2 regions of the Streptomyces sp. P3 genome follow, and region 1 is predicted to be linked to the other one. Evidence: predicted binding sites of a transcription regulator. Region 1 holds the regulator's gene; the other holds the start of a gene.
What was found. The regulator HrcA, encoded in region 1, represses chaperone genes, less so after heat shock. The targets are predictions, from matches to a motif close to TTNGCACTCNGNNNNNCNGAGTGCNAA.
Positions count from the first base shown of each region.

Region 2: the regulator HrcA is predicted to act here: its motif matches at 2,836-2,862, upstream of groL (chaperonin GroEL).

Region 1 covers NZ_CP028369.1:3,530,956-3,538,016, forward strand. The annotation lists gene hemW (radical SAM family heme chaperone HemW) at 1-49, shown strand, start outside; gene C6376_RS15780 (DUF3097 domain-containing protein) at 146-955, opposite strand; gene C6376_RS15785 (MBL fold metallo-hydrolase) at 989-1,717, opposite strand; gene hrcA (heat-inducible transcriptional repressor HrcA) at 1,879-2,895, shown strand; gene dnaJ (molecular chaperone DnaJ) at 2,896-4,029, shown strand; gene C6376_RS15800 (nitronate monooxygenase) at 4,263-5,399, shown strand; gene C6376_RS15805 (16S rRNA (uracil(1498)-N(3))-methyltransferase) at 5,396-6,142, shown strand; gene C6376_RS15810 (VOC family protein) at 6,211-6,603, shown strand; gene C6376_RS15815 (hypothetical protein) at 6,545-6,940, opposite strand; gene C6376_RS15820 (hypothetical protein) at 7,015-7,061, shown strand, end outside.
Region 2 covers NZ_CP028369.1:2,581,519-2,588,579, forward strand. The annotation lists SAM riboswitch class I at 134-289, shown strand; gene thrC (threonine synthase) at 308-1,606, shown strand; gene C6376_RS11660 (MoaD/ThiS family protein) at 1,714-1,989, shown strand; gene C6376_RS11665 (cold-shock protein) at 2,441-2,647, shown strand; gene groL (chaperonin GroEL) at 3,026-4,648, shown strand; gene C6376_RS11675 (Uma2 family endonuclease) at 4,727-5,398, opposite strand; gene C6376_RS11680 (hypothetical protein) at 5,458-6,285, opposite strand; partial or broken gene C6376_RS45140 (DUF397 domain-containing protein) at 6,673-6,738, opposite strand; gene C6376_RS11690 (NADH:flavin oxidoreductase) at 6,922-7,061, shown strand, end outside.

The DNA.
Region 1 (7,061 bases):
GCGCGGCCGGCTGCTGGCGGACGCGGTGGTGCGGGATCTGGTCGACTGATCGCCTCGCGTCGTGACGCGTCCGCGCCCCGGGTCGTGACGCGGTCCGGGTCGTGACGCGGTCCGGCACGGCGGAGCAGCCCGTGCCGGACGGACGTCAGGCCCCGCCGTCGGTGACGAAGTCGATCAGTTCCTCCACGCGGCCCAGCAACTCCGGCTCCAGGTCCTTGTAGGAGCCGACCCGCTTCAGGATCGCCTGCCACACCGCCCCGGTGTTCTCCGACGGCCAGCCCAGCGCCCGGCACACGCCCGTCTTCCAGTCCTGGCCGTGCGGGACCCGAGGCCACCCCGCGATCCCCAGGGAGGCCGGTTTCACGGCCTCCCAGATGTCGATGTACGGGTGGCCGACGACCAGCGCTTGCTCGCTGGTCACCGCCTGCGCGATGCGCCACTCCTTCGTCCCCGGCACCAGGTGGTCCACCAGGACGCCCAGCTTCGCGTCCGGGCCGGGGCCGAACTCGGCGACGATCGACGGCAGGTCGTCGACCCCCTCCAGGTACTCCACGACCACGCCCTCGACGCGCAGGTCGTCGCCCCACACCTTCTCGACCAGCTCGGCGTCGTGCCGGCCCTCGACGTAGATGCGGCCGGCGCGGGCCACCCGAGCGCGGGCGCCGGGGACGGCGACCGAACCCGAGGCGGTGCGGGCCGGACGTGCGGGGCCCGCGGCGGGTCGCACCAAGGTCACCGCCCTGCCCTCCAGGAGGAAGCCGCGTGGCTCCAGCGGGAACACCCGGTGCTTGCCGAAGCGGTCCTCCAGGGTCACCGTGCCCGCCTCGCAGCGGATCACCGCGCCGCAGAAACCGGTGCCGGGCTCCTCCACCACCAGGCCGGGCTCCGCCGCGACCTCGGGAACCGGCGTCGGCTTCTTCCAGGGAGGTGTCAGGTCGGCGGAGTACTGGCGCATTCGGATGACGATAGGAGAATCCCCTGGGCGGGATTACGTCGACACGCCGAATCGCTCCGCGAGCGCGTCCCGCTGCGCACGCACGAACGCCGCGTCCACCACGGCCCCGTGACCGGGCACGTATCGCGCGTCCTCGCCGCCGAGGTCGAGGAGCCGGTCGAGGGCGGCGGGCCAGCGCGACGGCACCGCGTCCGGGCCGGCCTGCGGTTCACCGGACTCCTCGACCAGATCGCCGCAGAAGACCGTCTCGGGCTCACCGGCGACCGCACCCGGGACGAGGACCACCAGGTCATGGGCGGAGTGGGCGGGGCCCACGTTCGCCAGCAGGACCTGGCGGCCCCCGCCCAGGTCGAGCGTCCACTCCCCGGAGACGAAGTGGCGGGGCCGGACGAGCGTGTCCGCGGCCTCCGTCGCCGCCGCCTCGTCCACGCCCTGCCGGACCGCGTCCTCCCGCAGCTCGTCGGCCGGCACGGAATCGATGCCCACCGCCCCGAACACCTCCGCGCCGGCGAACGCCGCCGCCCCCAGCACATGGTCGAAATGGGGGTGTGTGAGCGCGAGATGGGTCACACGCCCGCCGGCGAGCTCCTCGGCCTGCGCCCGCAGCAGCGCCCCCTCCGCCAGCGTCGACCCGGCGTCGATCACCAGCGCCGCACCCGCCCCGACGACCAGCCCCACCGTGCAGTCCCAGCCCGGCAGCCGGCAGCGGCCCACCCCGGCCGCGACCCGCTCCCATCCCAGCTCTTCCCAAGTCATCGTCATACCGCGACGCTAACTGCGCGGCACCCGTGCAGGGGCCGACCTTGCCCCGGGTGTACCCCACAGCCGTACACTGGCCGGGGAACGCTGGCACTCGAATGTGAAGAGTGCCAAACGCGAAGGCCCAGGGGACTGGGGGACGAGATTCTGGAGGTGTGCGCGCGATGCTGAGTGAACGCAGGCTCCAGGTGCTGCGCGCCATCGTCCAGGACTATGTCGGCACCGAGGAGCCCGTGGGGTCCAAGGCGCTCACCGAGCGCCACAACCTCGGCGTCTCCCCGGCGACGGTCCGCAACGACATGGCCGCCCTGGAGGACGAGGGGTACATCGCCCAGCCGCACACCAGTGCCGGGCGGATCCCCACCGACAAGGGCTACCGGCTCTTCGTCGACAAACTGGCCGGCGTCAAGCCGATGACCGGCCCCGAGCGGCGCGCCATCCAGAACTTCCTGGACGGCGCGGTCGACCTCGACGACGTCGTGGCGCGGACGGTACGGCTGCTCGCGCAGCTCACCCGGCAGGTCGCCGTCGTGCAGTACCCGTCCCTGACCCGTTCGACCGTGCGGCACGTGGAGCTCCTCTCGCTCGCGCCCGCCCGCCTGATGCTGGTGCTGATCACGGACACCGGGCGGGTCGAGCAGCGGCTGGTGGACTGCCCGGCGCCGTTCGGGGAGTCCTCGCTGGCGGATCTGCGCGCACGGCTCAACAGCCGGGTGGCCGGCCGCCGGTTCTCGGACGTGCCGCGGCTGGTGGAGGATCTTCCGGAGGCCTTCGAGGCCGAGGACCGCGGCACCGTCACGATGGTGCTCTCCACCCTGCTGGAGACGCTCGTCGAGGAGAACGAGGAGCGGCTGATGATCGGCGGAACCGCCAATCTCACCCGCTTCGGACATGACTTTCCCCTCACCATCCGGCCCGTCCTGGAGGCCCTCGAGGAGCAGGTCGTGCTCCTCAAGCTCCTTGGCGAGGCGGGGGATTCGGGCATGACCGTACGCATCGGTCACGAGAACGCCTACGAGGGACTCAACTCCACTTCCGTGGTGTCGGTCGGCTACGGTTCGGGCGGCGAAGCAGTCGCCAAACTCGGCGTGGTCGGACCGACCCGCATGGATTACCCGGGAACGATGGGAGCGGTACGAGCGGTGGCACGGTACGTCGGACAGATCCTGGCGGAGTCGTAAGTGGCCACGGACTACTACGCCGTCCTCGGCGTGCGCCGCGACGCGTCGCAGGAAGAGATCAAGAAGGCCTTCCGGAGGCTCGCGCGCGAGCTGCACCCGGACGTCAACCCGGATCCGAAGACCCAGGAGCGGTTCAAGGAGATCAACGCCGCCTACGAGGTGTTGTCGGACCCGCAGAAGAAGCAGGTCTACGACCTCGGCGGCGACCCGCTGTCCCAGGCGGGCGGCGGCGCCGGCGGCTTCGGGGCGGGTGGCTTCGGCAACTTCTCCGACATCATGGACGCGTTCTTCGGTACGGCGTCGCAGCGCGGGCCACGCTCACGCACCCGGCGCGGCCAGGACGCGATGATCCGGCTGGAGATCGACCTCGAGGAGGCGGCCTTCGGCACCACGAAGGACCTCCAGGTCGACACCGCGATCGTCTGCACGACGTGCAGCGGCGAAGGCGCCGCCCCCGGCACCAGCGCCCAGACGTGTGACATGTGCCGCGGTCGCGGCGAGGTGTCGCAGGTGACCCGGTCCTTCCTGGGCCAGGTCATGACGTCGCGGCCGTGTCCGCAGTGCCAGGGCTTCGGCACCGTCGTGCCGACCCCGTGCCCGGAGTGCGCGGGCGACGGGCGCGTGCGCTCGCGCCGCACCCTGACGGTGAAGATCCCGGCCGGCGTCGACAACGGCACCCGGATCCAGCTCGCGGGCGAGGGCGAGGTCGGTCCCGGCGGCGGCCCCGCCGGCGACCTGTACGTGGAGATCCACGAGCTGCCGCACGCCCAGTTCCAGCGGCGCGGCGACGACCTGCACTGCACGGTGACCCTGCCGATGACGGCGGCGTCCCTCGGCACGAAGGTGCCCCTGGAGACGCTGGACGGCCTGGAGGAGGTCGACATCCGGCCCGGCACCCAGTCCGGCCAGTCGATCCCGCTGCACGGCCGGGGCGTCACGCATCTGCGTGGCGGCGGCCGCGGCGACCTCATCGTGCACGTCGAGGTGCAGACCCCGACGAAGCTGGATCCCGAGCAGGAGCGGCTGCTGCGCGAGCTGGCCAAGCTGCGGGGCGAGGAGCGGCCCACGGGGCAGTTCCAGCCCGGGCAGCAGGGCCTGTTCTCGCGACTGAAGGACGCGTTCAACGGGCGGTGACGGTGGGGTGCGGCGGGGGCTGCTTTTCCGCCCCCGCCGCACCTTCCCTTCTCTTCCTTTCCCTTCCCGTCATCAGGGACTGCGCCCCGGACCCCCGCGCCCTCGGGCCCGAAAGGGCCCCGTCCTCAAGCCCCGGGCGGGCCGAGTGTGCGCGCCGGCGGCCGGATCGCCTGGCCCGTGCCGAGGAGAAGGGCCGATTCGGACTTGTTCTGAGGACGTGACAACATGCCGCCATGTCCTCCGCGCTGACCGGTCTTCTCCCTCACCCGATCGTGCAGGCCCCCATGGCGGGTGGTGTCTCCGTCCCGCAGCTCGCGGCCGCCGTGTCCGAGGCGGGCGGGCTCGGATTCCTCGCGGCCGGGTACAAGACGGCCGACGGCATGTACCAGGACATCAAGCAGCTGCGCAGCCTCACCAACCGCCCCTTCGGCGTCAACCTCTTCATGCCGCAGCCCGACTACCCCGGTGCGAGCACCGGCTCCACCGGAGCGGCTGTCGCCGCGCCCCCCGCTGCCGGCGCCGTCGACGTCTACGCCCACCAGCTGGCCGGCGAGGCCGTCTGGTACGACACGGAACTCGGCGATCCGGACAGCGGCCGCGACGACGGGTACGACGCCAAGCTCGCGGTGCTGCTGGACAACCCGGCGCCCGTGGTGTCCTTCCACTTCGGCGTACCGAGCGGCGAGGCGCTGGAGTCGCTGCGCCGTGCGGGAACGTTCACGCTGGTCACGGCGACCACCGCCGAGGAGGCCCTCGCCGTGGAGCGGGCCGGCGCGGACGCGGTCGTCGTGCAGGGGGTGGAGGCCGGCGGACACCAGGGCAGCCACCGGGACAACCCAGAGAACGACGGCTGCGGCATCGGTCTGCTCTCCCTGGTCGCCCAGGTCCGCGAGTCAGTGAGCCTGCCCATCGTCGCCGCCGGCGGCATCATGCGTGGCAGCCAGATCGCCGCGGTCCTCGCGGCCGGCGCGAGCGCGGCCCAGCTGGGCACCGCGTTCCTCGCCACGCCCGAGTCCGGCGCGCACGCCGTGCACAAGGAGGCGCTGACCAACCCCCTCTTCGTGCGCACCGAGCTGACCCGCGCCTTCTCCGGGCGCCCGGCCCGCGGCCTGGTCAACCGCTTCCTGCGCGAGCACGGCCCCTACGCGCCCGCCGCCTACCCGGAGGTGCACCACCTCACCGTGCCGCTGCGCAAGGCGGCGGCCAAGGCGGGGGACGCCCAGGGGATGGCGCTGTGGGCGGGGCAGGGCCACCGGATGGCCCGCGAACTGCCCGCCGGACGACTGGTGGAGGTACTGGTGAGCGAACTCGCCGCGGCACGGACAGCGTTGTCACAGGACTTCCCGGCCGCAGAGGGCGGCGCCCGATGACCGCCCCCGTCTTCGTCGTCGACGAACTCCCCGACGGTCGGCCCGAGTTCGTGCTGGACGGGCCGGAGGGCCGGCACGCCGTCTCGGTGAAGCGGCTGCGGGCCGGCGAGGACGTGGTCCTCACCGACGGCGCCGGACGCTGGGCGCGGGCCGAGGTCGTGGCCGCCGAGGGCAGGGACCGGCTGGTGGTGCGGCTGGGCGAGACGGTCGAGGAGCCCGTCGAGACGCCCCGGATCACCGTCGTGCAGGCCCTTCCCAAGGGTGACCGGGGCGAGCTGGCCGTCGAGACGATGACCGAGACCGGCGTCGACGCGATCGTGCCGTGGGCGGCCGCGCGCTGCATCACCCAGTGGAAGGGCGAGCGCGGCGCCAAGGCACTCGCCAAGTGGCGGGCCACCGCCCGCGAGGCCGGCAAGCAGTCCCGCCGGGTCCGCTTCCCCGAGATCGCGGAGGCCTCGACCGCCCGCCAGGTGGCCGCGCTGCTCGCCCGGGCCGACTTCGCCGCCGTCCTGCACGAGGACCGCGACTACGGCAGCGAGCCGCTGGCCGCCGCCGAACTCCCCGTCGAGGGCGAGATCGTGCTCGTCGTGGGCCCCGAGGGGGGCGTGTCGCCCGAGGAGCTGGCGCTCTTCGAGGAGGCGGGCGCGAAGGCCTACCGGCTCGGCCGGAGCGTACTGCGCACCTCGACCGCCGGCACGGCGGCCGCGGCCCTCGTCCTGGGCCGGACCGGCCGCTGGTCCTGACCCCCGTTCGCCTGTCCGCCCGCTCCTGCGGCGGCCCGCCCGGCGGCCGCCCGTCCACCGGAGGTTTCGTGGAACTCGTCCAAGTCCGGCTGCTGGTCAAGGACTTCCCCCTCTGCTACCGCTTCTACGCCGACGTCCTCGGGCTGAAGCCGCAGTCGGGCGCGGAGCAGGGGCCGTACGAGAAGTTCAGCCCCGCCACCGGGTCGGCGGGCATCGCCATCCAGGACCGCGCCATGATGGCGGAGGTGCTCGGCGAGCTGGGCGACGCGGCGAACGGGCACCGCTCCCTGGTGGTGCTGCGCGTCGACGACCTGGACGCCTACTGCGCGGACGTCCGCGCCCGTGGCGCCGCCGTGATCCACGGCCCCGCCCCGCTGACCGACCGCATGCGCGTCGCCCACCTCAAGGACCCGGAGGGGAACCTGGTGGAGCTTCAGGAGTGGCTGCTGCTGCGCGGCTGAGCGCGACGGCGCTGAACAGCTCCCAGCCGTTCAACTCCCCGTCCAGGGGCAGCAGTCCCCGTCGGACGGCCTCGTCGACGAAGGCGCGCACCACGCCGGGTTCGTGGAGGTTGAGGTGATGGAGGCGATCGCCCACCCCGCCGCTGTGCGCCCCGTAGCCGCCGCCGCCCGAGTAGCGCCCCTCGCCGTCCCGGAAGACGATGCGGGTGCGCAGGCCGTCCCGGTGCAGGGTGAGGATCTCCCGGCACGGCTGCCCGTCCCCGTGCCGATGCCGGACCGTCCACCCGTAGACGGTCTCCTCGTCCACGACCAGGGTTCTGTGACGCCTGCCGCTCATGCGCCCACGGTAACCGCGCGGAATGACCGCATAAGGGCTGTCGCGCGGCCGACCCGAGTGGCACGCTGCTGTCCATGGGGGCATTGAGGCGTAATCGGCTGTTTCCGGCGATGGCTGTCGC
Region 2 (7,061 bases), 950 kb from region 1:
ACGGTCCTGTGTGATCCATCTCGCGGTTCGGACGACTATCTCAACTGTCCTGGCCTTCGGTTACAGTCTTGGACAACGCGGGTGACCATCGCATGTCAGGGTCATCGGCGCCCACAGATCAACAACCGAATACCGCTCATCCAGAGGGGCAGAGGGACACGGCCCGATGAAGCCCCGGCAACCCTCCAGTCGGTTCTCGTAGATCAGTGTTGATCGTTCAGCGAGGCTCCCGGCTCGGGAAGGTGCCAAATCCGTCTCACGGCGAAGTGCGTCGTGAGGAAGATGAGGAGAAAGGGCCTCGCCTCACATGGCTGCGCAGACTGTTGCAAGCACCACGGACTCTACGACCTCCGCTGTCGACCTCGGTCCGGCCACCGCGTTGAGCTGCCGCGAGTGCGGCCACCGCGTCCCCCTCGGTCCGGTCTTCGCGTGCGAGGAGTGTTTCGGCCCGCTCGAGATCGCGTACGACTTCTCCTCCTACGACACGGAGGAGCTGCGCAAGCGCATCGAGGCGGGACCCGCGAACATCTGGCGCTACGCGCCGCTGCTGCCCGTCCCGGCGGACGTGGCCGACAAGCCGAACATCAACCCCGGCTGGACCAAGCTCGTACAGGCCGACAACCTCGCCCGCGAGCTGGGCGTCGACGCCGGGAAGCTCTTCGTCAAGGACGACTCCGGCAACCCGACCCACTCCTTCAAGGACCGGGTCGTCGCCCAGGCCATCGAGGCCGCCCGCGCGTTCGGCTTCACCACGCTCTCCTGCTCCTCCACCGGCAACCTGGCCGGCGCCGTGGGCGCCGCCGCGGCCCGCGCCGGCTTCCGCTCGTGCGTGTTCATCCCGCACGACCTGGAGCAGGGCAAGGTCGTCATGGCCGCGATCTACGGCGGCGAGCTCGTCGGCATCGAGGGCAACTACGACGACGTCAACCGCTTCTGCTCCGAGCTCATCGGCGACCCGGCGGGCGAGGGCTGGGGCTTCGTCAACGTCAACCTGCGGCCCTACTACGCCGAGGGTTCGAAGACGCTGGCGTACGAGATCTGCGAGCAGCTCGGCTGGCGGCTGCCCGACCAGCTGGTGGTGCCCATCGCGTCCGGCTCCCAGCTCACGAAGATCGACAAGGGTCTGCAGGAGCTGATCAAGCTCGGGCTGGTCGAGGACAGGCCGTACAAGATCTTCGGCGCGCAGGCGGAGGGCTGCTCCCCGGTGTCCGTCGCCTACAAGGCGGGACACGACGTGGTCCGGCCCCAGAAGCCGAACACCATCGCCAAGTCGCTGGCCATCGGCAACCCGGCGGACGGTCCGTACGTCCTCGACATCGCGCGGCGGACCGGCGGCGCGGTGGAGGACGTGAACGACGAGCAGGTCGTCGACGCGATCAAGCTGCTGGGGCGCACCGAGGGCATCTTCGCGGAGACGGCCGGCGGCGTGACCGTGGGCGTGACGAAGAAGTTGATCGACAACGGTCTGCTCGACCCGACGAAGACCACCGTCGTCCTGAACACCGGCGACGGCCTGAAGACCCTGGACGCGGTGGCCGGCACCGGACTCACCGCGACCATCCGCCCGAACCTGGACTCTTTCCGAGAGGCTGGCCTCGCATCATGAGCGGGGCGCTCCGCTAGGAGACCGTACGCGCGCTGCGGGCCGGTTGGGGCTGGTCGCGCAGTTTCCCGCGCCCCTGAGGCCGACTACCTGACCGGAGATCACACACCATGAGCGTCACCGTTCGCATCCCGACCATCCTGCGCACCTACACCGGCGGCCGGGCCGAGGTCCCGGCCGAGGGCGCGACCCTCGGCGAGGTCATCTCCGACCTGGAGAAGAACCACACCGGCATCGCCGCGCGCGTCCTGGACGACCAGGGCAAGCTGCGCCGGTTCGTCAACGTGTACGTCAACGACGACGACGTCCGTTTCGAGCAGGGTCTCGAAACGGCGACTCCGGCCGGTGCCGGCATCTCGATCATTCCGGCCGTCGCAGGTGGCTGACCGATGTTCAGTACCCGCCGGTAGTAACCGTCGGTAACAGCGATTACCGAGAGTTCATGCAATTGCTCTCTCCGCGATAGAAGCGGAGGGGGCAATTCAGTGTGGTTGAGCGCGGTACAGTTGGGGAACCCGGTCCTGATCACCGGTTCCGGAGCCTTTTATTTCCGCCCGTGCCCGACAAGAAGCAGCCAAAGTGTGTGCTGCATTTGCGGCATTTGTGGCTTTTGCAGGGCCCGACTTGCCCTGCATTCTGGCGAATTTGCGCCACATTCCGGATCTCGCACGTCCAGAATTCTCGTCCGACTGACCTGTTGCAGACGGCAGTTGGGCAGATACATTCAGCCGCGGTCGACGCGTTCCGGCGCACGCCCCCAACCAACTGGGGGGTGAGGTCTGACCCGGATCCACGAAGTGTGGATCTGTGCAAGGGCCAGTAATAGGGGAGTTAGGCATGGCTCAGGGCACCGTCAAGTGGTTCAACGCGGAGAAGGGGTACGGCTTCATCGCGGTCGACGGTGGTGCGGATGTATTCGTCCACTACAGCGCGATTCAGATGGACGGCTACCGCACCCTGGAAGAGGGTCAGCGGGTCGATTTCGAGATCTCGCAGGGCCAGAAAGGGCCGCAGGCGGACATGGTCCGGCTCGCGACCGGCTGAAGCACGCGCCGACTGACAGCGTCGTTCTTCTGTTTCATCTTCGAAGGGCTCGCGCCTCCCGGGGCACGAGCCCTTCGGCATGCCCCGGTGCGGGGCGCGACCCCGGGTGGCGACCTCCCCGACCCCCGGCCGACGGGCGCGCGGCGGGCCCGGACGCCCCCTGTTCACCTGCGGATCGTCCCGAGGCGCTTGCACTCGGCAGGGGCGAGTGCTAATCATTGGCGTTAGCACTCTGAAGGTGAGAGTGACAACGAAGGACCGGGTCGGTGAGGCCCGCAGGCCAGGTGGGGCAAGGAACCACACGGCCGGCGAGCCGTCCGTCGCGGGCGCGGGCGCGGTCCGAAGGAATCACCCCCAGTCCTGGAGGGACCACTTCACATGGCCAAGATCATCGCGTTCGACGAGGAGGCGCGGCGCGGCCTCGAGCGCGGCATGAACCAGCTCGCGGACGCCGTCAAGGTGACGCTCGGCCCCAAGGGCCGCAACGTCGTCCTCGAGAAGAAGTGGGGCGCCCCCACGATCACCAACGATGGTGTCTCCATCGCCAAGGAGATCGAGCTCGAGGACCCGTACGAGAAGATCGGCGCCGAGCTGGTCAAGGAAGTCGCGAAGAAGACGGACGACGTCGCCGGTGACGGCACGACCACCGCGACCGTCCTCGCCCAGGCCCTCGTCAAGGAAGGCCTGCGCAACGTAGCCGCCGGCGCCAACCCGATGGCTCTCAAGCGCGGCATCGAGAAGGCCGTCGAGGCCGTCTCCGGCGCCCTGCTCGAGCAGGCGAAGGATGTCGAGACCAAGGAGCAGATCGCCTCCACGGCCTCCATCTCCGCCGCCGACACCCAGATCGGCGAGCTCATCGCCGAGGCGATGGACAAGGTCGGCAAGGAAGGCGTCATCACGGTCGAGGAGTCGCAGACCTTCGGTCTGGAGCTCGAGCTCACCGAGGGCATGCGCTTCGACAAGGGCTACATCTCGGCGTACTTCGCCACCGACATGGAGCGTATGGAGGCCGTCCTCGACGACCCGTACATCCTGATCGCGAACTCCAAGATCGCCAACGTCAAGGACCTGCTCCCGCTCCTCGAGAAGGTCATGCAGGGCGGCAAGCCGCTGCTGATCATCGCCGAGGACGTCGAGGGCGAGGCCCTGTCGACCCTGGTCGTCAACAAGATCCGCGGCACCTTCAAGTCCGTCGCGGTCAAGGCCCCGGGCTTCGGCGACCGCCGCAAGGCGATGCTGAACGACATCGCCATCCTCACCGGCGGCGAGGTCATCTCCGAGGAGGTCGGCCTCAAGCTCGAGAACACGACCCTCGACCTGCTCGGCAAGGCCCGCAAGGTCGTCATCACCAAGGACGAGACGACCATCGTCGACGGTGCCGGTGACTCGGACCAGGTCGCGGGCCGGGTCAACCAGATCCGCGCCGAGATCGAGAACAGCGACTCGGACTACGACCGCGAGAAGCTGCAGGAGCGCCTGGCGAAGCTCGCCGGCGGTGTCGCGGTCATCAAGGCCGGCGCCGCCACCGAGGTGGAGCTCAAGGAGCGCAAGCACCGCATCGAGGACGCCGTCCGCAACGCGAAGGCCGCCGTCGAGGAGGGCATCGTCGCCGGTGGTGGCGTGGCGCTCATCCAGGCCTCCGCCGTCTTCGAGAAGCTGGAGCTCGAGGGTGACGAGGCGACCGGTGCCAACGCCGTGCGCATCGCGCTCGAGGCCCCGCTCAAGCAGATCGCCGTCAACGGTGGTCTCGAGGGTGGCGTCGTCGTGGAGAAGGTCCGCAACCTCCAGGTCGGCCACGGCCTGAACGCCGCGACCGGTGAGTACGTCGACATGATCGCCGAGGGCATCATCGACCCGGCGAAGGTGACGCGCTCCGCCCTGCAGAACGCGGCCTCCATCGCCGCGCTGTTCCTCACCACCGAGGCCGTCATCGCCGACAAGCCGGAGAAGGCCGCCGCGCCCGCCGGCGGCGGCATGCCGGGCGGTGACATGGACTTCTGATCGACCTGACGGTTGATCGCCTGTCCTTCGACCGAGGGCGGCACTTCCCGGAAACGGGGGGTGCCGCCCTCGGGCTTTTCAGTCGGCGAACTGCTTGAGCTGCTCGGTGTCGAGGGTGATGCCTACGGGTGCCGGAAGCGGGACGGTGGCACCCCAGGGGTAGGACACGGACTGCTGGTAGCGGCCGTCCTTGGGCTCACTGAACACGACGGCCGTGTCGTTGTCGCGGTCGATCAGGAGATAGACGGGGATGGCGGCCCCGGCGTAACCGATGGGCTTGTCGACGCGGTCGCGCTGGTCGGTGTCGCGGTCGTGGGAGGTGATTTCCACAGCCATGAGGGCGCCATCGGGGGCGGACCACTCCCCGTCTTCCACGAAGTGATTCACCGGCGCGAGGAATCCGTCCGTGCGGGCGCGACCCTTTCGGTAGGCCTCGGCCTTGACGCCGCGTTCCGGTGCGAGGTCCAGATCAGGGCGTTGGTGCATGCACTGGCGCAGCAACCACATGAAGATCGACGTGTGCATGCCGTCCGGCATTGCCTTGACCTCTAGTTTTCCGTTGACGTACTCCAGCCGGACGGTCTCCGGCGCCCGGCGCTCCAACGCTTCGAAGTCCTCGACGCCGAGGGGGTCCCTGGTGCGGACCCGGCCGTCGACGAACTCGAGCCGCACATGCTCGGGTGCTGCCGCGCTGAGGTCCTCGAAGTCCTGGATCGACATCTGCGGGCGTTCGGCGGTGCTGGGGGTCATGGCTTCGCCTCCTTCCCTCCATCGTGCCCCGGGGGGACGTCGTCGGACCGTGGGAGCCGTCATACGGGTGTCCTCTCCTGCCGTTTCCTGGACATGGCAGCCCGGATCTCCCCCGCGCGGGCATGGATCACGGGGGCGGGCGGGAGTGCGGCGGGGCGCGTGGGCGTGCGCTCGCCGTGACAGCCGCGGCACACGCCTCCCGGCAGGGCCTCGGGTCGTCCCGGCACTCGGCACTCCGCGCACTCCAGCATCCGGCGGGGCGGGCGCGGGGCGGGCGGCTCCGCCGGGAGTTTGTCCGTCAGGCGGCGGCGGAGCAGTGCTGCCGGGCTGTGGACGGGGGTGGGCAGGCCCGCGGTGAGCGCGGCGAGCAGTGTCTCCTCCGTCGCTCCTCGCGCGAACCACTCCTCCGCCAGCGGGGTGAGCTGCGCGCAGTCGGCGGCGGAGAGGGACAGGACGGAGGCCGTGCGGCCGAGGGCGGCCAGGAGGATGTGGGCGCGGGACCGGGTGGTGGGCGGCGCCCGTTCGGGTTCCGGGGCGTCGTCCGGTACGTCCCCTCGCGTGAACGTCACCCACCAGCCGTCGTCGCGTGCGGTGCGGGTGAACCACGTTCGGGTGATCCAGCGGAATTCGCCCGAGGCGGTTTTCAGCCGTTCCCGCCCTCGCCTCAGGTGGCCCGCCCGCTGGATGCGGTTGAGCGCGGTGCGCAGGGCGCACTGACCGTACGGGAGTTGTCCGGCCAGCGACTTCACCGAGATGTCGGCGCCGTCCGGCAGGCGGTCGATGTACGCGGCGATGGCCGCTTCGCGGGGCGGGAGGTGAGTGAAGTCGTTCTTCCGGCGCGGAAGTTGGCCCGCCGCGGCCCGCTTCCCGTAGCCCGGATTGGCCATCGGGTGCGGGGATGCGTGTGGGGGCAGGGGCGCAGTACTAGGCTTCGTGTCAGCCACAGGTCGATGCTCTCGATCGATCTCGTAGGTCAGGCCCCCGTAGGTGTTGGCGCACCGGCGGGGGCTGTTTCGTCGTCCGCACCGTAAAGCCTTGTGACCCTCCGTGGCAAACCGGTCGCTACGCGTCAACTCGCCGGGTGGGGGGGTGGGTTGAGAACCCCACCCAATCCAAGCAAAGAGGGCTCGGAGCTGGACGCTCGAGCTTCGGGGCGGGTGTCGATCAGCCGGCCTTGAGGTTTTCGACGAACGCGGACCAGGCCTCCGCCCGGAACGCGAGCCTCGGGCCCAGGGGGCCTTGGAGTCCCGGACGCGGACAGGGGCGAGGGCGGGCGTGGGGTGGCCGGGGGCGACCTCCAGGCAGTCGGCGCCACTGCCCCCGCTGTAGCTGGAGATCACCGGTCAGCCCACGGAATGGGTGGTGGAGCGCGGCTCTGTCCCGTAGGGGGCGCGTGGCCGGGATCACAGGCTCGGGTTCGCAGGGGGTGGAATGGGCCGGGGGCCCGGGGCGTTGCGTGGGAAGCACACTCGATGCGTGTGCACATACCAGCCGGTTCAACCGCGTTCCGAGGAGTCCCCCACGTGAGCATCACGCCGCCCGCCGCCACGCGCGCCGCCGAGATCCTTTCCCGTCCGGTGTCCATCAACGGACTCACCGTCCCGAACCGGATCGTCATGGCCCCCATGACGCGCATGTTCTCCCCGGACGGCGTTCCCGGCGA